DNA from 2 places in the Desulfuribacillus stibiiarsenatis genome. Region 2 is predicted to be linked to the other one. Evidence: riboswitches for the same ligand, from Rfam matches in the RefSeq annotation. Region 2 holds a riboswitch; the other holds the start of a gene.

Region 1 (12,708 bases), on a different contig from region 2:
TTACCATAATAATTAGACGAAATATAGTATATCGCTTAGCGACTATAAACATAGCTTAGCATTCGCTAAGTCCTTTTGCGAAACGATTGCTTTAGTTGCCGTTACTTATCGTCAGAATTTTTATTAATTCTGATGATGCCAAAAGAAACGGTCTCCCAACTTAGGGTTAGACCGTTTCTTTCTTCTCAAGCTTTAATTTCATATACTCTGTATGTAACTTGTCTATTTTTTGGCTTAATTCTAACATCCGATCTTTATCTAAAAAATATCCATCGGAGTCCACAAATTGATTCAATTCTACGCGAAGAACCTCAAATTGCTCTTCCAATAATCTTTGCTTATTGTTTGCTTCCATAGTTTCTTTGAATTTTTTCCTCATATAATCATCCTCATATTTTCTAATATCTTACAAGACTCAGAAAATCATAACTAATTGTATCATGTTCTTCTCAATAATGATAGATGTAAATTTCTACCTGCTACGTAGAAATTTTAATATTATAAATCAAACAAGCAACTGCCACCAATAAATTCTTTTAAAAATGAAGTGCATGGGATATATGTGTCTTCTATCGGTTCGACGTAGCTTAAAAACCGTAATAATCTTTGTGCTTCTACGTACTCAAATGATTCTAGAGGGATCTCGTAAAGTAATTTTTCAGCAAATGTCTTTAGGACTGAAATTTCATACAATAATGTAGAATTAAACATAATATCCGCTTCTTCTTGAAAAGGAAAAATGTTTTTCTCTTCACCCTTTCTTACAGATTGCCACATTCGAATCGTATTTTGAGCGGAATTGCCACGATACTGATGGTCACGAACAATACGTCTTAGTAAACGTAAATCTGCAGTAGGAATACGATTATGTCGATCAAAGTTCAAAGATGTAAGAGCACTCACATAGATTTTATACTTATTACCTTTTGGTATGTATTTCGTTAATCTTTCATTTAGACAATGAATTCCTTCAATAATTAGTGGCTGATTCGGAAGTAACTGGATAGACTTTCCTCTATACTCTCTTTCACCAGTCTTAAAGTTAAAAGTTGGTAATTCAATCTGAGACCCATTGATTAATTCACTTAAATGTTCGTTGAACAATCCAATGTCAATTGCTTCTATCGATTCAAAATCAAAATTACCGTCTTCATCTATAGGTGTCTGTTCTCTATTCACAAAATAATCATCCAATGAAATTGGAATAGGGTCAATTCCATTGACTTTTAATTGTATTCTTAATCTTTGAGCAAAACTAGTCTTACCTGATGATGAAGGTCCAGCAATTAATATTAACTTTAAGCGATCTTTAGAGCTAGCAATAGCATCTGCAATCTTCGCAATTTTTTTCTCGTGAAAACTTTCATTAATTAGTATCAGCTCTTGGACCATTTTAGCCCATATTTGTTTATTTACGTCAGTTACAGTATGTATTCCCAATACATTATTCCAACGCTGAGACTCCCGAAATATTTCAAATAGTTTCGGTTGCTCCAAATATTCAGGAAGCTTTGTAGGTTCACTTGCATCAGGAAACCTAACAATAAAACCCGGAATATAAAATTTCAAACCAAAATACTTCAAAAACCCTGTCGTCGGTACTAATGTTCCAAATAAATAATCCTTATAATCTTCTAACCGATACATCGTAAGACTTGTTTTATCTCTAAAGCTTAAAAGCGCTGCCATATCGTCCCGTTGGTTATGTATAAAATAATCTCGAGCATCATCAATATCTTCATTAAGCTTCACAAAAGGTAGGTTCTGATCTACTAAATTGCACATGTAAGATTCTATGTGTTTTATTTCTTTATTCGATAGTTGAATCACTTGGTTTGTCATAGAATGATGTAATTGACAATATACTCCTTTACCTAAAGAATGTTCCACAGATAAGACATACTGCGGATATAAGTCGTAAATTGCTTTTAATAGCAATAATTTTAGGCTTCGCTGATAAATCCTCTGACCGTCAGGATCCGTATAGTCAATAAACTGTACACTTCCAGATTTCAGTTCATCCTGCAAAAGACTTTTTATTTGACCATTCACTTTTGCAGCAAAGATCTGCCCCTTATAATGTACTTGTAACTTTTTACTAAGATCGTACAATGACCCTTCTTTTTGTATTTTTTTGCCATCTGGTAAGATGATATTCCAACTCATTAAATTCCTTCCCTTCCGACTAAAATATATATAATGACAATAATGTTCATATTTTCAGTGAATAATTCTTTTCCACTATGTAATTATAGATTATAATATAATGAATATTCGAGTTTAAAATCATAAGATCCACAATAGGAGGTTTTTCTTTTTTATGACGAAAAGAATTTTCAACTTTAACCCAGGGCCGTCCACAATTCCATTATCAGTATTAGAACAAGCCCAAAGTGAATTATTAAACTATAATAACACGGGAATGTCCGTTATAGAAATCAGTCACCGTTCAAAAGACTTCGAGAATATCATCTTTCAAGCGGAAACCCGTTTAAAAAATCTTTTAAACTTAGATGATAATTATCGTGTCCTCTTCTTACAAGGTGGGGCTTCTAGTCAGTTTTCAATGATTCCCCAAAACCTATTAACAGAAGGAAAGCAAGCAAACTATGCAATCACTGGTAGCTTTGCTAAAAAAGCTTGCGAAGAAGCGAATCTGTTTGGTACGACACATATAGCTGCATCTTCAAAAGATCAAAACCATAACTATATTCCTTTAAAGGACAAGTTTTCTCTTAGCGAAAACCCTGCATACTTACATATTACAACAAATAATACCATATATGGTACTCAATACAAAGAATATCCGTCGTTCGATAATATTCCGTTAATCGCGGATATGTCAAGTGATATTTTATGTAAGCCTATTGATGGAAAGCAATTTGCGCTTATCTATGCTGGTGCTCAAAAGAATTTAGGCCCTTCAGGTGTTACAATCATAGTGATTAGAAAAGACTTACTTGAAATAAGCAACAAAACGATTCCAACAATGCAAAGATACGACATTATGGCAGATAATAACTCCTTATACAATACACCACCGACTTTCAGTATTTACTTATTAAACCTAGTGTTAGGATGGATTGAGAATCAAGGTGGAATCACTGCTATTGAGGATCATAATGAAAGTAAGGCAAAAATCATTTATGATGCGATTGACAATAGTAATGGATTTTATATGGGACATGCTGTTCCAGAATTCCGTTCGACAATGAACGTAACTTTCACACTACAAAATAGTGATTTAGATAAACAATTTATTGCAGAAGCAAGCGAAAAAGGAATCATTGGTATTAAAGGCCATCGTTCCGTCGGTGGAATGCGCGCTTCTATTTACAATGCAATGACTCAAGAAGGCTGCCAAGCTTTAGTCGACTTCATGCTTTCCTTCCAAAAAAATAATAAATAATTTAAACCAAATACAAAGAGCCACTGGTTATGAGTTATAACTCCCCAGTGGCTCATTTTCTATCTATTCAAACAAACGTTTTAATAATGACACGATTTCTTCGGTTTTAAGACCTTCCCAGAATAACTGCCCGTGAATCATAATGTCTAAATGTAGATGAATGCCTTCATCATTACCTATGACGCCATAACTAGTTCCACTATTCCCCGCTGTTCCGATTGCTGTTCCCTGCTTGACTTCTTCCCCTACTACTATGCTTTCTGAAATACGATCTAAATGTACATACCTTGTAATGACTCCATTTGTATGCTGAATCCAAACAGACTTTCCTCTTAGTTGATCTAAAATATACTCTGGAGTAATTGGACGATGCTTAGCAAGCTCTAAAATTACATTTCGATCAGAATCCCCAAGCTCTGTATACCCGAAGTCTGCACGAATGACAACTCCATCTGCCATTGCTAAAATTGGTGTTTGTTTATTAACAATCATCCCTGAAGTTCCAGTATAGAAATCTAATCCTTCATGAACACCATTCCTATAGCTCCGTGGCGCTCCTGGCCAATGAGATGCCCTAGTGCTAATAGATGTACCTGGTATAGGGTTAATAAAGCCCTGTAATATATTGTAGCGTTGTTCTATATTCCAGTTTCTTATTGGTATATCGCTTGAAGTTGTAATAACTTCTTCTTTAATTTGCGGTTCTAAAGCTCTTTCTAAATCATGAATATAAATTACATTCGAATGTTCTTGGACTTTCAAGCCAAATCCATATGACAAGACGTCACTAGAAATGTATAATTCTGTACCAGTCTCATTCTCTAAGGTTTGAATGATACCACCACGCATTGGAAAGAAACGCGCACCCTCCTGTCCAATATCAGTTCCGTTAACGACATAAAAAATACGCGGCCCTATTGTAAGGATATATATCTTGTCCTGCTCAATATAAGACCACTGGACAGGTTGATTCAATACTGACTGTAAATCGGTACTTAAAATATACCCAATCGATTGTTCATCGAATCGATTATGAATGAACGAGCTAAGTAAATGATTTTCTATAAAAAATAATGGTAGCAGAGCTTTAGGAAATATAATTTCTTGACTTTCTAAATCGTTGATTTCTGTAATTGTTGCAACAACTGCTTTTTGATTTTGTTGATAAATTAGTAATCCACTACCTATTACCAATATAAAAGAGCAGATGATGACTGATAGTAGAATTGGACGTAGGTTCAATTTGATTTCTCCTAGCTATATTGACGTATATATTTAAAATATACCTAAAAATTAAGAGAATTGCTATACATAATCACTGTATAAATTTCCAAAAGATAATTTCCATGGTTAATTAATGCATGATTTTACTCTCTTGTACAAATAATACTGCTAGTAATAAACAAGGGAGGTAAATTTATGAGCCGCAAAAAGGTAATATCCTTATTGGTGTTCGTATTTTTAATCAACATCGTACTATTATCCTTATTTGATATCCAGTCTGCACAGGCAAATACGATACGATACGGTGCACGTGGCAACGACGTAATCGAATTACAACAGCGTCTAAATCAATTAGGTTACTATAAAATGAATGTCGACGGGATTTTTGGTTGGGGTACCCACTCTGCAGTGCGAAGGTTTCAATCGGATTATGGATTAACTGTCGATGGTATCGTTGGACCACGAACTTGGAATGCGTTGCGAAGTAATACGGCCCAAACTCCCGCTAGAGCAACAGCAGGTGGTTTTTCAGCACAAGATATCAATCTGTTAGTTCATCTTGTAAATGGTGAAGCTCGCGGTGAACCATACATAGGTCAGGTAGCCATTATTGCTGTTGTGATGAATAGAGTTCGTAGCCCTATATTCCCTAATACGGTATCAGGGGTTATCTTTGAACCACGTGCATTCACAGCCGTTGACGATGGACAAATTTGGTTAACTCCACAAAGCCCTCAATTACGCCAAGCTGTTTTAGATGCAATCAATGGATGGGATCCTAGTGGAGGTGCTTTATACTACTTTAATCCGATAACAGCAACAAGTAAATGGATATGGAGTCGTCCGCAAATCAAACAAATTGGCCGACATATATTTTGTAGGTAACAAAAATCTCAGTGCTATTAAAGCACTGAGCATTTTTGTTTATTCGCTATTTACACTTAGTTAATGACTGATGTAAATCATTTATCAAGTCTTCTGCGTCTTCAATACCGATCGATAATCTCAATAAATCATCTGTGATTCCTAGTCTTAGACGATACTCTTCAGGTATATCCGCATGTGTTTGGCGAGCAGGTAAAGTGATTAAAGACTCTACCCCACCTAAGCTTTCAGCAAAGGAAAAAATTTGAATATGCGATAGAAGTTCAATCGCTAATTCACTGGTTTTTAGACGAAGTGAAATCATAGCACCATCACCGCTTGATTGCTGGGTATGAATGTGATAATTTTGTGATTCTCTTGCTCCAGGATAATAGACAGTATCAATCCACTGACTACCTTCGCTTTCAGCCCATTCCACTATCCGTTTCGCATTACTTTGTTGTCTTTCAATTCTAAGTCCTAATGTCTTTAAACTTCTAAGCAATAACCAAGAGTCTCCTGGTGATAAAACACTGCCTGTTGTGTTTTGTATAAATCCAATTCTAGTAGCAAGATCTTGATCATTTACTATCACAACACCGGCTAATAAATCATTATGTCCCGCTAAATATTTCGTCCCACTGTGTATTACAATATCCACTTGAAAATCTAACGGATTTTGATAATACGGTGTCAAGAAAGTATTATCAACAATGCACAAGGCATCATTTTGTTTGCAAATTTCTACGCATTTTTTTATATCGGTTATTTTCATTAATGGATTGGATGGCGTTTCAATGAGCAATGCTTTTGTGTGTGTTTGCCAACATTGCTCAAGCTGTGAAATATCCGATGTGTCAACAAAATCGGATTCAATTTCAAAGGTAGAAAAATATTGTCGCAACAAACGATATGTTCCACCATATAAATCTTCTGATAAGATAATATGATCTCCCTTTTTAAACAATCCAAAAATAGCAGTTAAAGCCGCCATCCCAGTCGGGAAAGCAAAACCATAATTACCATTTTCAATTTTGGCAACAGCAGCCTCTAACTCTTTTCTCGTTGGATTGGATGTCCTTGAATAATCAAAACCTGTGCTTTGTCCTACACCTGGATGACGAAAGGTTGCCGAATGGTAAATTGGTGTACTAATTGCGCCATACTGTTCATCTTTAATTACTCCTAACTGTGTAATCATAGTATTTTTTCTCAACGTGGTAACCCTCCATTTTCCCCCATAATTAATGAGAATATTAAATTTACTGTACCAAAAAAGCTTTCTCATAGTGAGAAAGCTTCGGATTCGTATAAACCATGACTTTCTCTTATCTATCAGATTACTGCAGGAATTAGCACCTCATATTAAATACAGGTTGCCGGGTTTCATCGGGCCAGTCCCTCCACCTCTCTGGATAAGAGTTGATATTTATTTGTCTTTATGAAATCATAGCAAATTTATCAGAAAAGTCAATATTATTTATTGTATTTTTTTTGTGCGATTTGAACGATTTTCTCTAACATATCTTCATATGGTAGACCTACACTTCTTGCTGCATCAGGAAATAAACTCGTTTCCGTCATTCCTGGCAAAGTATTGACTTCTAAAATCACGGGGTCGCCAGTCTCTGGTATGATGAAGTCTACACGTGAATATGTTTCACATCCTAAAGCCTTGTGAGCAGCAACTGCCCATTTTTTTGCAGTGTCAGTAGCAGATTCATCGATACGCGCAGGTATAATATGCTCAGAACCACCTGGAGCATATTTTGACTCATAATCGTAATAATCGTTTTTAGGAACTATTTCGATGACAGGTAATGCTTCGATATATTGATCCGAACCTAGAACAGCAACAGTGATTTCTACACCTTTAATATATTCTTCCAGTAAAATATCTGAAGCACATGTAACGGCTAGCTGTAAGCCTTCGAGAAGAGAGTTTCTATTATTAGCAATCGTTAATCCAATCGTGGATCCTTCTTCATTTGGTTTGATTACAACGGGATAATTAAACGTACTTTCAATTTCATTAACAATCTCAACAAGCCTATCTTCAGAGAAATCACGTTTGCGATAAACTTTTTCTTTTGCTACACGAATACCAGCGAATTCAAAATGCTTTTTCGCTAATGATTTATTCATTGCTAGTGCGCTTGCTAATACACCAGAACCTACATATGGGATATCTAGTAATTCTAATAAGCTTTGTATTCGACCATCTTCACCATATCTACCATGTAACGCAATATAAACAAAATCTGGTTTTTTATCTAGAAGTTCTTTTAACAACGTCTTATGACATTGATACTCCATTGGAATCACTTGATAACCTTTATTTTGAAGAGCTTTTATTACACCTTTCCCACTTCTTAAAGAAACATCTCTCTCATTAGAGATACCTCCGTATATGACAGCTATATTTTCCATGTTCTGCCTCCTTAATTTGCCCTTAAATAAAATGTATATACCGCTAAATACGCTATCTTATGCTATAATGATAGAAAATGATAGATGGGAGCTCATTGAATGATTTCAACTAAGAGACCACAAACGCATTTCATTATCTGCATTATAACACTCTTAACAGTCGTATTCTTATTTGCATGCCAAAATAAAAACTTAAACTCAAACAATGAACAGCTAGACCAACAACAGCAACCAGAACATTTGCAGGAAAGTGCTAACCTGCCTATTAGTAACAGTCCTGTTGACAGTACTATAGAAGAAACTGAAACAGTTGTTTCAGAGGATATTCTACGTTCTCACAAAGTGAATGAGCTAGGCCAAGTTATGATTCTCATGTATCATATTATTGGCGATAAGGAAGATGAATGGGAACGTACCAAAAATAATTTCAAAAACGATCTAAAAACATTATATGAAGAAGGCTATTATCTAGTGACTGCTCGTGACTTTGTCTCTGGTAATATTAATGTTCCGCTTGGAAAAACACCCGTAGTGCTTACTTTTGACGATGGAACGGAAGGCCATTTCCGACTAATAGAAAAAGAGAATGGCGAATTCTTTGTGGATCCCGACTGTGCTGTAGGTATTATAGAAAATTTCGCAAAAATGCACCCTGATTTTGGTAGCGCTGCTTCATTCTACGTCTACTACCCTGTCCCATTCCGTCAAAATGATAGGCCTGAATGGAGACGGTATAAATACGAATATATTATAAATTTGGGTATGGAAATCGGGAATCACACATTTGGACATGAATTCCTCAATAAGTTAACGGATGAAGATGTACAAAAAACTCTTGTAAAAAATATTCAAGCTACACAAAAATTACTACCAGACTATCCAGTGGATACATTTGCATTAACCTATGGAATCTATCCAAAAAATAAAGAGCTAGCAGTGAAAGGTAGCTTTGAAGGGTTTACCTACCATCATAAAGGCGTTTTTTTAGTAGGCTCCCATCCAGCTCCTTCACCTTATTCAATAGATTTTAAAACAGAGGCAATACCTCGTATTCGAGCTGCAAGTGTTCCATCAGATTTCTTCCATCAATGGATTGATTACTTTAAGAAGAATCCAGATAAACGCTTTGTTAGCGACGGTGATGCAAAAACAATAACAGTACCTGAAAGTTTAAAAGATCAACTCAACGAAAACAACATGATAGATAAATTGATTAGAACGTATCCCAACGATTAAAATGAAATTTTACTTTGTGCTAGTTGTTTGATTGCTTCTTTAATTTTGTTATCATTTTGTACTAAAGCAATACGAACATACCCTTCACCCATAAGACCAAAAGCATCTCCAGGAATTACAACAATTCCTGCTTCCTCTAGTAAAGAATACGCAAACTCTCTAGAGGTTAATTGTCCAGGGTTCTTAGCCCAGACAAACATAGATGCTTTTGGTTTCTCTATTTTCCAACCTAAATCATTAAACCCCTCGATTAATAAATCTCTTCGTTTTTGATAGATTTGTGCCATGTCTGCACAATGGCTACCATCTTCTTCTAATGCTGCGATAGCACCAGCTTGAACCACATGAAACACACCATAATCTATATTCGACTTTAAAGTTCCAAGACTCTGAATAATATCTCTATTTCCTACCATAAAGCCAAATCTTGCACCAGCCATATTATAGCTTTTTGAGAGTGAATTAATTTCTACACCTATATCTTTTGCACCAGTAACTTGTAGAAAACTTGGCGGCTTGTAACCATCAAAGGCTAATTCAGAATATGCTAGGTCATGTACAACTACAATTTTATTTTGTTTAGCAAAGTGGACCACTTTTTGAAAAAAATCTAAACCTGCAATGGCAGCAACAGGGTTCGACGGATAATTAATGATCATCAATTTTGCTTGTTGAGCTATATCTTTAGGAATCTTATCTAAATCCGGTAGAAAGCTGTTTTGTTCCATTAACGGCATAGGATAAATCTTTCCTCCAGCTAATTCAACACTGCCTTGATAAATTGGATAGCCGGGATCTGGTACTAAAACAATATCTCCTGGATCAATTAAAGCTAATGGCAGGTGTGCTAGCCCATCTTGAGAGCCAATCAAATCTAAAATCTCCGTATTAGTATCTAATATAACTGAGAAGCGCTTTTGGTACCAAGAAGCAATCGATTGATATAATTGTTGAGAACCCTTTAGGGAATAATAAAAAGCATTATAATCACTTAAGGCATCTGCCATCGCTTGAATCACTACCGATGGCGGTGGTAGGTCCGGCGTGCCAATGCTTAAATCAATAACGTTTTTTCCTTTAGCAATTTGTTGCTTTTTGCGATTTGCCATTTCAGTGAAAATAGCTGACCCTAAATTATCGATGCGTTTTGATTTATACATAAACGGCTCTAATCCCCCAAAATATATTTTCACATGTTATAATAACATAAAATAAGTATGCTTGATTATACTAAATCTTTTTGAGGTGCTAAAAGAATGAATCCAATAAAAATTCTTATTATTTATGCTCATCCGGATGATGAAAGCTTTGGTAACGCTGGAACAATCGCAAAATATACTACAGAAAAAAATGTAGAGTTTCATATTGCTTGTGCAACTCGTGGAGAAGCCGGTAAATTAGGGGACCCTCCCTTAACAACAAGAGAAGAATTAGGGGCTTATAGAGAAATGGAAATGGCTCAAGCTACTCGTATATTAGGGGTAAAGCAAATCCATTATTTAGATTTTCTCGATGGTACTCTTCATATGCTCTCTGATACCGAGAACGAACAACTTGTGAAATCAATTGTAAAAGTTATCTTAGATGTTAAACCCCACATTATTATTACATTCCCTGAAGATGGTATATCTCTTCACAAAGACCACATAGCAATACACTTTGCTACAAAGGCGGCCTTAGATATTGTAAAAAATACATACACGATTCCTAAAGTATATTACTCCGTTGTACCAAAAAGCATATATCATAGTCGAGGATTGCTAGATAGAGGCGTGGATGATCAGTTCGTCACAATAAAGGAAGACATAGATCTGTATCGTAAACAGAAACTTGAAGCATTAAAAAAGTATAAGACACAAATCTTCTCAGTGAATAAAGTATACCCTGGCTTATTAGATAGTAATGATTGGAGCATAATCCCAAAATACGAATTTTATCAATTGATTCGCCTTTATGGTAAATCTGTTGACGGATCAACTTACCATGAAACAAGCATCTTGGATCATTTAAGTGATTATGCATAATGGTTTATGTTGGTAAGCGTAGCAAAGCCCCTAGGATATCCCTAGAGGCTTTTTTTACTGGTTGTGGCAATTACTCTTGACTTACAACGATTTTACCATGACCAACAATCTTACTCTGACAAGCTAAGCGTGTTCCCTGTTCTAATTCATCGGAGATTTCTTCCTGCTCCTGGTCGGATGGATCACTTAAAAACATCATGCCTTCTTCCACTAGTACTCTACATTTTCTACAAACCCCTTGTAAACATGCATGTTTGATACTTATTCCGTTGGAAAATGCTATTTCTAATAGTGTTTTACCAACTTCATCGGCTACCTCAAACTCTTTACCCTCAATTATAAAATGAATCATAATTTTTACCCTCCTCATTGTCACCTAATCATTATTTTTTACTATTATAGTATAAAATATTACCATTTCGACAAAATCTTACAAGCTTTACGTATTTCCTTTAATGTGGAGATGTGTTACAATAATATCAAAATCTAGCGACAATTGTATGACAGAAATAGGAGTGATCACCTGTGTCAAATCAATTATTAGAAATTGGATTGTTAGCATCAGATAGTGATACATGTAACAAGTCATGCGAAATTAAAAGTGCAAGCTCTACTGAGAATAAAATGGAATCCAACCTTCCTTCTTGGTGGAAAAAAATCAGAGCAGTGCAAGTACTAGAGAAAAAGATATAAATAATAAACCTTATCATTTTCATGATAAGGTTTTTCATTTCTAAAACTGTATTTTTTATATCCAATGACATACCAATGATTATTAGTGACTTATACTATTAATATAAGGAATTAAACGTAAATATACCTCATGATCTAACTCCGTTTGCCAAAATCCAAGCACGATTGCAGTAAACATAACACCAAAATAAATTCCCAGAATACTAACAGGTAGAGCCCAACGTTTGAATGAATTCTGATTGCTAACAAATTGATATTGAAGTGCCTCCTGCTTTGGACAAGCGTCTATACACGCCATACAACTTGTGCATTCTGGAGAATATACTTCTTTCTTATTCATTATATCTAATCGATTCATACAAACTTTATTACATTTACCACAATCGATACAATGATCTGCGTTTCTTGCAATCACAGAAGGACTAAACCATCCAAAGATGCCCATAAGAGCCCCGTATGGGCAAAGGTAACGACACCAAAAGTTTTTAATATAAAAAGTTGAGGCAATAATTATTAAAAATCCAATAAGCGTATTCTTAGACATATCAAGTAAAAACATCAGCATTTTTACGTCAGATACCTTATTATAATCCGAGTTAAGAAACATGTACGCAACCATACCATTCATCTGAAAGAAAATAGTCCATACAAAAAATCCTAAAATTAAGTATTTAATACTTCGTAATGGTATATCTAACCACCTAGGTAATTCCCATTGTTTCTTAATTGTTTTATTTGCTAAGAAAGCTAACTTCTCGGAGATCCATCCAAACGGGCAAATCCAGCTACAAAAAGCTTTTCTAAAAAGAAAAGAGATTACAATAAAAG
Region 2 (12,708 bases):
TGTCTTGATTCAGGTGTTAATTCACTTGTAGGTTGCTAATTAAGTTTTTACATAATTGTACAGCTTCTACTGCATCCTTCGCATATCCATCCGCACCAATCTCATTGGCATAACTTCTCGTAACCACAGCACCACCGACAATTACCTTCACAGGAATATTGCGCTCTTTCACCTTTTCAATCAGCTCAGGCATTCTCGTCATTGTAGTCGTCATCAGTGCGCTGAGACCAATGATTTCTGCATTTTCATCGATGGCACGTTGGATAATATCTTCAGTGTCGATGTTCTTACCTAGATCAATGACGTCAAAGCCATGATTGGCGAGTAAAACACTTAATATGTTTTTCCCGATGTCGTGGATATCTCCCTTTACAGTTGCTAGAATAATCTTCGCTATTTTCTTCGACCCTGATTTCTTCAGTTCTGGCTCTAAGAATCCGAAGCTTGCAGTCATTGTTTCGCCTGCTAACATAAGCTGTGGTAGGAAGAAAATCCCCTTACCAAACTTATCTCCAACTTCTTCAATCCCTGGGATGAGACCTTGATTCAGTAATTCCATCGCTGTTTTCCCTTGATTAATTCCTTTTTCAAGTCTAGCCACAACGTTTTCTTTGTCGCCTGTGATAACGGTTTGTTTCAATTGCTCAAAGATATCTTCGATTTGCTCGATATCTGCGTTTTTCTTATTATCTCTCTGGGCGAATTTCACTTCGCCTGTCTGGTCTTCAAAGTATTGTGACCATTCAATGTAATTCGCTGCATGTGGATCACGATTTGCGAGAACAGCACTAGTCTTCAACGTCATCATCATGTTCGCATCTAATGGATTGATGATACCCGCATCAAGGCCAGCCCCTAATGCCATAGCAAAGAATGTTCTATTAATAAGAGGACGTTTCGGTAATCCGAAAGAAACGTTACTTACGCCTAAGATGGTGGTTACGCTAAGCTTTGCTTTTACTTCTGTGATTGCTTGTAAGGTTTGTCCAATTGCTTCAGGTTGGGCACTTGCTGTTAGTACTAAACAGTCAACGATAATATCCTTCGCTGGAATCCCGAACCCTTTAGCGCGCTCGACAATCTTCGTAGCGATTTCTATGCGTTTTTCCTTTGATTCTGGTAGTCCATCATCGTCTAGTGCAAGGGCCACGACGGATGCTCCAAAACGCTTCACAAGCGGTAGTACTTCTTCTAGACTTTTTTCCTCGCCATTGACAGAATTGATCAGTGCTTTTCCGTGATATTGCTTAAGTCCCGCTTCAAGAACGGCAGGATCTGTACTATCTAGCATCAATGGTGTATCGACTAACGTTTGAATGCGATTGACTGCAATTTTCATTGCCTCTACTTGGTCGATTTTCGGCACACCCATGTTTACGTCCAGTACTGAAGCGCCTGCCTCCGTTTGTTCCATGGCTTCTTTCCGAACTAAGTCCATCTTCCCTGCGCGAATCTCTTCAGATAAAGGCTTTCGGCCCGTTGGGTTAATCCGTTCTCCGACTGCCACTGGAGCTAATTTCGCAGCAATCTCTGTAGATTTCGTACGACTTGCTATGCGTAAGCCAAAGGAATGATTTCTCGCTTGTGGCACTGCACTTTCGACAGCCTTTGCTATTGCTGCAATATGCTCAGGTGAGCTCCCACAACATGCCCCAACAATATTGGCACCTGCCGCGACGATTTGCACCGCATAATCAGCCATTTCTTGTGGCGTTGCATCAAAGACGGTTTGTCCATTGACTAACTTCGGAAGGCCAGCATTCGGTTGTATTATAATTGGAAGGTTCGTGTTAGCTGCAAAGATTTTGCAAGTCTCTAATAATTCTTTCGGTCCGCCAGAGCAGTTCGCCCCAATGGCGGCAATGCCCATACGTTCTAATATAATGGCAGCACTTCGAGGATCAGTTCCTGTAAATGTGCGTTGGTCTTCATTAAATGTTAAAGAAGAAATGACAGGAATCTTCGTGTTCTCTATAGCTGCTAGAGCAGCGGCACGCATCTCCCCTATATCGCCAGAAGTTTCTATAATTAATAAATCTGCGCCACCCTTTTCTAAGGCGATGGCTTGCTCCTTGAAAATCTCGTACATTTCATCAAAGGTTGTTTCCCCAAGAGGGTCAACAAATTTACCCGTAGGGCCCATGGAGCCTGCTACCCATTGATTCTCTTGGAAAGTCGCATTCTTCGCACATTGAACAGCCTTCATGTTAATCTCTTCAAGCTGGTCCTCAAGGCCATACTCCTCAAGCTTAATGCGATTCCCACCGAATGTATTGGTCGTAACAACGTTACTTCCCGCTTCGAAATATTTGCGATGGATTTCTGTGATCACATCCGGGTTTTCTAAATTCCAGCTCTCGGGACAACCGCCCACTGGAAAGCCTCTGCTTTGAAGCTGCGTACCCATTGCCCCATCAAAAATTAAGATATTTGTCTTAAGAAAACTCGTTAACCAATGTTCCAACAGAAATCATCTCCTTATCGAATCGTACATTATTTCAAATGCTAGCTTAATGAAACTATATATACGTTATACATCAATCTTTCATATATCCAATTACTTTTCTCTAAAGTCACACTCTGCAGAATCGCACCGTTTGCATTTGTTCTGTTCTGTGTTTTGCTGAATGTTCTGTTTCGTATTTTGCTGCTCGTTAAGTAGTGTTTGCTCCTGTTTAGGGAACCATCCAATCAGTGCCGTGACAGACTTTCTAGGAATGAGCTGACAATACTCGGTAATCCTCACGCCGATTTGATCTGTTTGTAAAAAGGTTATTATGTCTCTCTGATGCTCGACCGACCAACCGCCATACCCAGGACTGAATCGAAAGCGCGTATCGTAGCCTTTTCTTTTCGCTTCTTTGATCACGTAGTCGTTCACGTAATCGGCTACTCGCTCCACAGAGTCAGATCCAATCGCATCTAATACCAACGCCTTAGTAGGTTCATTCTTGGTAAATAGCTCGTCGATTTCATGGTCGATCGCTTCACCTATAGTTACCGTCATGAGCGTCAGCTTTTCGCAGGTTTCTAGATGCTTATAAATCTTCTCCCCTACAATTACATACTTCCCGCCATCACATTCCATTTTCCATTGCTCCGGATCTTTATCAGTGATTGCCAGTGTGGTAATGATGCCCTGTGGAGTAATAAGATATTTGGACTGCTGAATCATCGAATCAAGCAGGGAATTGATTTCATCAGAAGATTCAGACTTATTTTTTTTAAAACCGAGGTAGCGCACGACTTCACTACGGTTTACTGTAATCGGAACATGGGAAAATATCATGATTTCAACCCCTTCAGATAGAAGTCTGGAAATACTCTAGCAAAGCACGCAATTTATTTATCTCAGCGGCGTTTACTAATACTCCCACTTCTATAAGTGGGAGAAAGTGCCGCCAAGCTTCGAAATAAGTGCAACTAGAGTTCAGGTGGAGCAAAAACTCCATCTGAACTAAGTTTTCTTTATGATAAGAAAATTATACTTCCTTATATGCAAAAAAGCCTCTATAGAAAGAGGCTTGGTTTACGGACTCTTTCTCATCTACAGGAATTGGCACCGTGCAGCATTCTGCCGGTTGCCGGGCTTCATAGGGCCAGTCCCTCCACCTACTCTCGATAAGATTCATTCAATATCGATATATATTTTAGAACATGGTACAATACCACTATTCATATGTCAACATGGAAAATTAGTCTAATACAATTTTCGCTTCATCTTTAATGGACTCAATATATTGAAAGGCTTCCTTGACCTGCTGCTCGTCACCCTCAAGTACAATCGTAACTGCACCTTCAGAGCCATTGACGCCACCGGACGCCACGTGGGTTGCGGAGATTCCGTATAACACTTCAAATGCCTCAATTTCTGAAATCACTGTTGCATTTGGAACTGGGATAAGGCCTACTGGAAGTCCTGCCACAAGGTCTAAAGTGTCTTGTCCTAACTCAATAGAAGCTGTGAGTACATCAGGAATCAATTTCTCAAGACTTACTGGACAGATAAACTGTGCGCCTCTTGCAATCACAGGACCATACGCTAGGCCAATCGTGCCACCTCTGCGATCAGAACTAAGGACGCCCACGTTTCCTTCTAAGTCTACAGCATTGCCGCCTTTTATGAAGATATCGCCTGCCACAAAATCCGTTAACACATCATTCCAAGGAAGTGTGGACTCTTCCCCTTTGACGAGTGAAATCGGCTTCAAACGTTTACTATCATCCGTTGTTGTAACTTTTCCAGCGGATACAATGCCCGCCGTATAGTAGGCTTTCTCTATACTTTTTCCTGTAATTTCTTCTGCAACAAAGCCGTTGGTTGTACCTCCTGCAATAATCACACGGCCATCCTCTAAAGCCTTCTTCACTTCTGGAAGTTGGCTCACTGCTCTTCCAATTAAACGTTTCGATACATTTGGATTCAACACCACTAACGCTTTCATATGTAAAACCTCCATTACATCAAATGAGAAATAAAAATCTATGTAAAATTACTAATAATCTTATAAGCATTAGTATACCATATAAATGTAGCAAAATTACAGCTTACAACCTATTGAAAGGTTGTATTTGCATCGGTTGTGTTGTAAAATGAATTTTGATGTAGCGAATACGATATTAGGAGGATTAATAATATGGCTGAAATCAATGCACAGATGACTATTTCTGAAGTGGTTCAAAAGTTCCCTGAGTCTATTGAAGTGTTTATGAGTCATGGCTTAGGTTGCGTAGGTTGCTCTGCGGCTAGATACGAGAACATCGCTCAAGGCGCTGCTGTTCACGGTATCGACGTAGACACACTAGTAGCTGATCTTAACGCAGCAATTAAAAAGTAATTCATTACACGGTTACATATAAAAAAATCCGCCCTTTGGCGGATTTTTTGCATTGTGACTATATTCAAAATATAGTACTATATTGGGTGGGGTATCTATAGATATATTAATGAGATATTTCTTTAGGTAAGTTTTATAAAAAGAATAGGAGATGAAAAACGTGGAATCCATCAAAAGTGCTTTTCAAGCATTTAATGAACAGGCATTGGAATTTCTCGGCGCGATAAACGATATCGTCTGGGGTCCTCCAATGCTGTTTCTACTTGTTGGTACTGGAATCTTTTTAACTATCCGTTTAAAAGGATTACAGTTTAGGAAGCTGATTTATGCACACAAGTTAATTTTCACAAAGGACAAGAACAGCCCTGGAGATATTTCTCATTTCCAAGCGCTCACTACTGCACTTGCTGCAACGATCGGTACTGGTAACATTGCCGGCGTAGCAACAGCGATTTTCTGGGGTGGACCTGGTGCCGTTTTCTGGATGTGGATGACTGGTCTTGTAGGTATGGCAACGAAATATGCAGAAGCAGTTCTTGCGGTGAAGTATCGTGTAACTGACGCAAAAGGTGAAATGTCAGGTGGTCCGATGTACTACATCGAAAAAGGACTTGGTATGAAGTGGTTAGGAATCTTATTCGCAATCTTCGGTGCTATTGCAGCATTCGGTATCGGGAATATGGTTCAATCGAATTCAGTAGCTGCTGCAGTGGAAAGAACATTTAATATCGCCCCTTGGGTTACAGGACTTATTTTAGTTGCATTTACTGCATTAGTAGTACTTGGTGGAATTAAGAGCATTGGAAAAGTAACATCATATTTAGTGCCAATTATGGCTGCTATCTATGTGGCAGGTGGACTTATTGTATTATTTATTAACTTTACTGCGATTCCTGAAGCTTTAGCTTCTATTTTCAAGTATGCTTTCACTGCGGATGCTGCGATTGGTGGTGGTATCGGTGCTGCCATTCGTTACGGAGTAGCTCGTGGGGTATTCTCGAATGAAGCTGGTCTAGGTAGTGCGCCGATCGCTGCTGCTGCCGCTAAAACCGATTACCCTGGAAGACAAGCACTTGTAAGTATGACGCAAACTTTCATTGATACAATCGTTGTATGTTCGATTACAGCGTTAGCAATCTTAACGACTGGAGTCCTTGGCAATGGTGAGACTGGTGCTGCACTAACAACTAGCGCATTCAGCATGGCGTTACCAGGAATCGGGAAATATATCGTTGCAATTGGTATCATCTTATTCGCTTACTCTACCATCTTAGGCTGGTGCTACTATGGTGAGAAGTGCTTAGAGTACTTGGCTGGTACAAAGGCTGTACCTTTCTACCGTTACATCTTCGTTGCAGCAATTTTCTTAGGCGCTGTGGCTGAACTTGAGCTTGTTTGGAATTTCTCTGATGTAATGAATGGTTTAATGGCGTTACCGAACTTAATTGCACTCCTTGGATTAAGTGGTGTGGTAGTTGCTGAAACCAACCGTTTCTTAAATGAGACAAGAGATGAACGTAAGAAAGAAGTAAAGGCTGAAGTTGAGGCGTAATCCTTCAACATTGGAAGGATACTTAATAACATTAAATTAAATTAAATGAAAAGATGACTCGACATTTAATATTTGTCGGGTCATCTTCTTTGTATCTTACGACCTTCACTGGATGCGGCAAAAGTTAAAATCATCATTGCAGTGATTAAAACAATATTAATCCAGTGGCGCATGTAATCATCGACTTGTGTAATAAAGATCGTAAATAAATTCATGCTAATCGCTGTCACTTGAATCGCAACGATTGCTACTTGGATAGGCGTTAGTTTCATGTAAGGTGGCCTCCGGCTCCAGATATTTCCCTACTATCTTATCCACCTAGCAAGCTTTATACACGAGTGTTATTCAGTATGTACTGTTTGTAACTCAATAATTTTTGTGCAAACAAATCAGTTGCGTTGCATTCCATCCATTTTTCTTATAAAAATCTAAAGCAGGGGTATTGTTCTTGTCTGCTACTAGTTGAATCCTCTTTGCACCATTTTTCAAGGACCAATCTTCAACAGCATTTAGCAGTTTCTTCCCAACACCGCTTCCTCTATACTCTTGTTCTACCACGAGGTCTTCAATAATGGAAGATAGCCCACCCTCAGCAGTAGATATAACGAATTGGGCTGTACACATTCCGATGACATGATGATTGCGCTCACAAACCATAATACAACAACGCTCTGGGTCTGCTAGCATTCGTTCAAGCCCTTGCTGTTGCTTATATCGATCAACAGTAAAGTCATGTTCAATAGAAAATAGAATACCGAGTAGGTTGACTAAGCAAGGAATATCAGTCTGCTCAGCTTTTCGTATTTTATATGTATCTGTCATTTTGAGCTTACCTCAGAACCTTCTAGTATCTCTTTTTGCATTTTCTTACTTAAAGACTTGAGAATCAGTCCGTATGACATATCGATCATTTGTTTCAGCACATCATCTGGAACTTCTCCGTCTAGATATACAGAGTTCCAATGTTCTTTATTCATATAGTATCCTGGTATTATATTTGCATGTTGGTCTCTTAAAAGTTGTCCGAATAATGGCTCACATTTTACCGTAATGACTTCTCGATTTGTATTATCAGTCCCTTGTAATCCAAACATTTTCCCACCAATGAGATATCGGGTTGCACCCCACTCTTCCTTAAAGTCCTTGAGCGCCCCTTTCTTCGAAAGAAAATATTCATCCATCCATTCATACTTCATCTATAATTCCTCCTTCTGGATTTTTGTTTCTAGCACCTAACTTCATTGTGACCAATGATTTCGAAATATACATTGCTTTTATCATTTTCCTAAAGCGGGTATGATGAGAAGTACCCTCCATAAATTTCAGCTGAGCTTTTTCACATTTGCTGATAATTGAAGCTATAGGTCGTATTGCTTCTAGCAATTCTTCTTTTGTGTACATATCAATATCTTTATTGTCTGTTATCAATGATTTAGAAATGGATAATGCTTTAATTCTGTTCTTGAGGAGTGTGTGATGGGTGGTTCCTTCTGCAAACTTTGGCTGTGTTTTTTCGCATCGATTGATGACTGACGAAACAATTTGTAGCGTCTCATCTAAATCTTCTTTTGTATATTGATCCATATATCTAATTAAACCCTTAGCGCGCCACGGAAACCCCTGGCAGCATAGTAGGATTCTGCCCCATTGTGGTACATAAAGACAGTGTCATAGCGACGATCACAAAAGATTGCCCCACCTAGTTTTCTAATGTTATCAGGTGTCTTTACCCAGCTCGATGTTTTCGTATCGAAATTTCCCAGTTTCTGTAGCTCGCGGTATTGGTCTTCCGTTAAAAGCTCTATGCCCATGTCAGCAGCCATTTCAATCGCACTATTTTCTGGTTTATGTTCTTTCCTTGACTCCAGTGCTTCACGGTCATAACAAACACTTCTGCGGCCTTTAGGACTTTCCATTGAACAGTCATAAAATGTGGATTCGTCCGTATCTTTATCAAGACCTACAACATCTGGTTCCCCGCCGGTTCGTTCCATTTCACTAAGCGACCACAGTTTTTCAATGTTAACTTCTAGCTTAGCCTGTACTTTAGACCATTCAAGCCCTTCGTGGCGGCTCATGTTTTTCTCAAAACGATCTTTCAATATTCCGAGTAGTTCTTCTCGTTGTTCTAATGATAATTCCTTATTCACGATATGATCTCCCCTCTTAAACTGTATCAACATTTGGTAAATCGTTAATTATTTCTAAGAATTCTGTTCCAACACCATTAATTAAATGCGGTTCATTTGCTGCATGAATATAATATAAGTTTTTTTCTTTACTAAGTTTTTCGACCACTTTTGCGGATTCTTCAAAGTCGTTACCACTTTCTACTAATTCTGCAGAAACAGGATATTTTGCTGTTGAATTATTCATGATTTCCTCACCCGCCATTATCTGTGTTCAACACTATACTTTAAATATCACATCAAAATTTTTCGATTTAAAATTGCTATAATACCGTCCTTTGTATGCTGTGAATTTTAAAACACAATAGTCTGGATCTGTTACACCTAATGGATAATACATTGTGTCACCATCACGCCAAATCATTTCCTTTGAATCGTTATCTTCCAACACCTCCATAGTCCCCTTTAACATCACACCTCTGAAAAAACGCTTATCACAAAAGTATACCGTTGCTTTTGAGTTTTCTTTGTATTGTCTTACTCTCATAGACGAAGTGTTAGTCGTAAAATAAATATGCTGGATTCCCTCTCTTTTTCGTGGCGGTAACATAGCTTTCATATTTGGAAATCCTTCATCATCTACAGACCCGATAAAAGAAACTCCTATTTTGTCAATTAAATTCCCTATTGTTTTCTCTACTTCTTTCATTGTGACGCCCTCCTTGTGAATTTACTTATTACGAACTTTATGTATTAATTCTAATATTTCAAATCATAACCGTAAATTACACACTTTTTTGTGGGTATTATATCTTAATCAATAATTCCTTTTATTCTTAGCACATTTTCCAATCCGTTTTCCTTCATAAGTTCGATTCCTATATTTTGCATAATTGTAATCGCTTCAAGCACCTTTTTCCCACGATCTGTTAAATAATATTCAACCTTCAGTGGATAGCCATCAAATGTCTTTTTACCTATAATTCTAAACTCCAAAAGTTCTTTTAATTGTTCTATTAGCATTTTTTGATTAATTCCTTGTATATTCTTTTCAAGATTTGCAAGTGATGTGTTGCCAAGTCTTAACTGCCATAATATAATCGGTTTCCATTTCCCTTTTGTAATATCATGTGTCAGTTCTAATGGGCAGGTATATTCTTCTCTGATTTTCAATGGAATTCACCCCGATTTCCTCCAATGATATGAATCAATATCTTTATTACAGAATAAAAAAGGACCTAGTTGCCCTAAATGTCATTTTTGCTATTTTAATATTTTTCGCGACTTTATTGGTTATTATTTCTATTTTTATATGTGTATATCCTGCTAAAAAAGGAAAAAGTGGCAGACGATTTAGTACAATAGGAGTACAATTAATATTCTATAAAATTTTCTCTTGACATTAGTTTGATATCAAACTATAATTCAAACATGAAAACAAATAATATAATCTCACTTATTTCAAATGCAAGGGCAGTAGCTAATACCTTCCTTAAACAAGAACTAAAAAAACATGGCTTACAAGAGCTTGTTCCTGCCCATGGAAGCATCCTTTTTGCTCTTATTAATGCTGAGCAAATGACCATGAAGGATTTAGCAAGCGCTATTCGAAGAGACAAGTCAACACTGACTGCTCTGGTAACCAAGCTTGAAAAACTCGGTTATGTTCTGCGTTTCACCTCTTACGATGATCATCGGGTAAGCTTCGTAAAACTTACAGATAAAGGTAGAGAGCTTAAGGAATCTTTTGAAGCAATTTCTAAAAGTCTAATCGAGACTGGTCTAAAGGATCTTTCCCCCACAGAAAAAGAAACGATAGCAATAATACTCACTAAGATAATTCAAAATTACGATTAACATGGGGCTATTATTATAGCCCCATAAATTAAACACATATAGTTTGATGTCAAACTTTTTTCGCGATTTATATCTAAATCCTAAGGAGGCAATAATTATGAACGAAACAGTAAAATTTTTATCCGATAACCCTGTAGTATATTTAGCAACTGTTGATATGAACGGTTATCCACGGGTTCGTCCATTTCAATTTATGTTCGAGAAAGATAGTAAAGTTTATTTCTGCACATCCAATCAAAAAGATGTATATGCTCAAATTCAGAACCAGCCATATGTAGAGTTTTCTTCTATGTCTAAAGATTTCTCATGGATCAGGTTATTTGGTAAGGCGGTTTTTTCGAATGACTTGAACATAAAAAAGAAAATCATTGAAAGCAATGATTTAGTTCGCTCTATTTATCAGACACCTGATAATCCAGTATTTGAAGTATTCTACTTGGAAGATGCTGAGTCTACCATTGCTGATTTCTCTGGTAAACCACCTAGAACCTTCAGGTTCTAAGCCAATAAAATCTCCATCTGATTTCCGAAAATATTTCTTTCCTTGTACCTTTAATACCCTTTATTGGAAAATCTGCCTCTGGAAGATCGATAATTGGTTAAGGGAATAAAGTTATCATACATACAGTGATAATAAAAAACAAAACTCAAACAAGAGCGTTCTATTGTTTGAGTTTTAGTAATTTTAATCCATATGTTATTTTCTTAAAAACCAGCACCTTAGCTTATATATTGCACGCACTGATTAATAGCGTTCTGATCGATTAATTTAGCAACTTCCTCGAGAACAAATGTCTCGCGCTGAATAGACAACCCCATCGAATTTTCCTTATTAGCAATTACCTGCCTGTTATGAGCTATCGCTTCATTGATATCAATCCAAACAGCACTCATACCATTGGATATTTCATAATTTTCTAACTTAGCTTCTCCGAAACCGTCACTTATACTACAAAAATAAAAATAAGATAGCATATGCATGTAGTCGTATTCCGGTTTATAATATGGGCGAGTCTCATCAATGTAACCGAATTCTGAAATGATTCGTATATCCATAGCGCCCGTTTCTTCATGTAGTTCTCTCTTAAGACCTTGGTGAAGATCTTCATGTGAATCAACTCCACCACCCGGAAAGCTATAATCATTATAACACTTCGTGTACATCAACAGAATTTCCGAACCCTTTGTGACGATGGCTCTTGCTGCAATACGTTTAAATCCGACACCTTCGCTATTAGTTAAGCTAGGGCATACCATTTTATTAAGTAATTTCATTATTCTATTTCCTTTCTAGTAACTCCATAAAAGTTTCATTGAATAAAACAACCTTACCTTCTTTTTGCTTTTCCTTTGAAATGGTTGTCAGATTTTTGACTGTTTCTTTCAATATATTATTTTCCGTTCAAGTGATAGATTAGTTGCACAACGCCCGAGGAGAACCTTCTTGTATCAACCATTTTTAAATTCAAACGCTGTTTTATACCAATAAACAAAGGGTTTCCTTCCCCTAAAACAACAGGGTGAACAGATAATCTAAATTCATCAACAAGTCCTGAATTAATAAAAGTTGTAATAAGACTTGCTCCACCATATAGCCAGATGTCTTTACCTGGCTTATTCTTTAATTCATCTATTTCTTCAAGAATATTATCATTTATGAATATTGCTTTATTATCAGTCCCTTTTTGAGTTCTGGAAAACACATATTTCTCTTTACTATGAATTAGTCCCCAAATTTCATTTTCAGTATTAGTAGATTCAGTTTCTGGAGTAAATTGTCCCCATAAGTCATAGCTTTTCTGCACATAAAATTCTCACTATTTATTCGATTAATTGTTCATTGATTTCATTGATAAATTCCGGTTTAAAAGCAATATTGTTATCTTTAAGGATCATAAATTCATATATTATTCTATTGATTTTAGCTAATGTTTCTAATTGGATTATGTCTTTCTCATCAAACGATTGTTGATTGATGTATTTTTTATTTAATTGATAAATTTGGAACGCACTTACATCAAGGGATTGTTCTAGAATTAAAAATTCTTGATTGAAATTTTTCATGTGTTTTCTCTGCACTTGATTTGTGATAGAAACAAGATCACGACTAAGCATTAAAACACTGTTCCAGTTATCAAGTCTATTTGCAGGAATTTGTCCCTCTATATTTAAATCATCTTTTAAATATTCCAAAGAACGTGCAATCGAAATGGTGTTACTAGATATGATGTTAAGTAGGTAATAGTTATTACGTTTTTCAAAGGCTAACTGCGATTGGTAGGAATGAAAATATGCCGTGTTAAATACCAATGATATTATTAAAATGAACTCT

What was found. Region 2 has a riboswitch for S-adenosylmethionine ahead of BHU72_RS01800 (vitamin B12 dependent-methionine synthase activation domain-containing protein). Riboswitches for the same ligand answer to the same signal wherever they lie in the genome.
Region 1: linked by a shared signal. The riboswitch ahead of BHU72_RS11865 (trans-sulfuration enzyme family protein) and the one ahead of BHU72_RS01800 (vitamin B12 dependent-methionine synthase activation domain-containing protein) in region 2 are both predicted to bind S-adenosylmethionine.

Annotation. Positions count from the first base shown of each region.
Region 1 covers NZ_MJAT01000036.1:71,647-84,354, reverse strand. The annotation lists gene BHU72_RS11895 (S-layer homology domain-containing protein) at 1-9, shown strand, start outside; gene BHU72_RS11890 (Spo0E family sporulation regulatory protein-aspartic acid phosphatase) at 167-379, opposite strand; gene BHU72_RS11885 (nucleoside kinase) at 499-2,166, opposite strand; gene serC (3-phosphoserine/phosphohydroxythreonine transaminase) at 2,321-3,409, shown strand; gene BHU72_RS11875 (M23 family metallopeptidase) at 3,473-4,651, opposite strand; gene sleB (spore cortex-lytic enzyme) at 4,829-5,518, shown strand; gene BHU72_RS11865 (trans-sulfuration enzyme family protein) at 5,565-6,713, opposite strand; SAM riboswitch class I at 6,823-6,919, opposite strand; gene BHU72_RS11860 (D-alanine--D-alanine ligase family protein) at 6,974-7,927, opposite strand; gene BHU72_RS11855 (polysaccharide deacetylase family protein) at 8,027-9,163, shown strand; gene BHU72_RS11850 (aminotransferase class I/II-fold pyridoxal phosphate-dependent enzyme) at 9,160-10,323, opposite strand; gene BHU72_RS11845 (PIG-L deacetylase family protein) at 10,420-11,187, shown strand; gene BHU72_RS11840 (2Fe-2S iron-sulfur cluster-binding protein) at 11,258-11,539, opposite strand; gene BHU72_RS15915 (hypothetical protein) at 11,713-11,880, shown strand; gene BHU72_RS11835 (4Fe-4S binding protein) at 11,963-12,708, opposite strand, start outside.
Region 2 covers NZ_MJAT01000001.1:376,516-389,223, reverse strand. The annotation lists gene BHU72_RS01805 (homocysteine S-methyltransferase family protein) at 17-2,464, opposite strand; gene BHU72_RS01800 (vitamin B12 dependent-methionine synthase activation domain-containing protein) at 2,558-3,289, opposite strand; SAM riboswitch class I at 3,541-3,628, opposite strand; gene BHU72_RS01795 (hypothetical protein) at 3,696-4,445, opposite strand; gene BHU72_RS01790 (DUF1858 domain-containing protein) at 4,638-4,838, shown strand; gene BHU72_RS01785 (alanine/glycine:cation symporter family protein) at 4,999-6,390, shown strand; gene BHU72_RS01780 (hypothetical protein) at 6,471-6,662, opposite strand; gene BHU72_RS01775 (GNAT family N-acetyltransferase) at 6,757-7,212, opposite strand; gene BHU72_RS01770 (MmcQ/YjbR family DNA-binding protein) at 7,209-7,586, opposite strand; gene BHU72_RS16065 (hypothetical protein) at 7,576-7,974, opposite strand; gene BHU72_RS01760 (DUF4256 domain-containing protein) at 7,983-8,573, opposite strand; gene BHU72_RS01755 (pyridoxal-phosphate dependent enzyme) at 8,557-8,784, opposite strand; gene BHU72_RS01750 (pyridoxamine 5'-phosphate oxidase family protein) at 8,800-9,228, opposite strand; gene BHU72_RS01745 (winged helix-turn-helix transcriptional regulator) at 9,333-9,692, opposite strand; gene BHU72_RS01740 (MarR family winged helix-turn-helix transcriptional regulator) at 9,951-10,376, shown strand; gene BHU72_RS01735 (pyridoxamine 5'-phosphate oxidase family protein) at 10,474-10,878, shown strand; gene BHU72_RS01730 (NUDIX domain-containing protein) at 11,097-11,651, opposite strand; partial or broken gene BHU72_RS01725 (dihydrofolate reductase family protein) at 11,768-12,184, opposite strand; gene BHU72_RS15310 (hypothetical protein) at 12,198-12,708, opposite strand, start outside.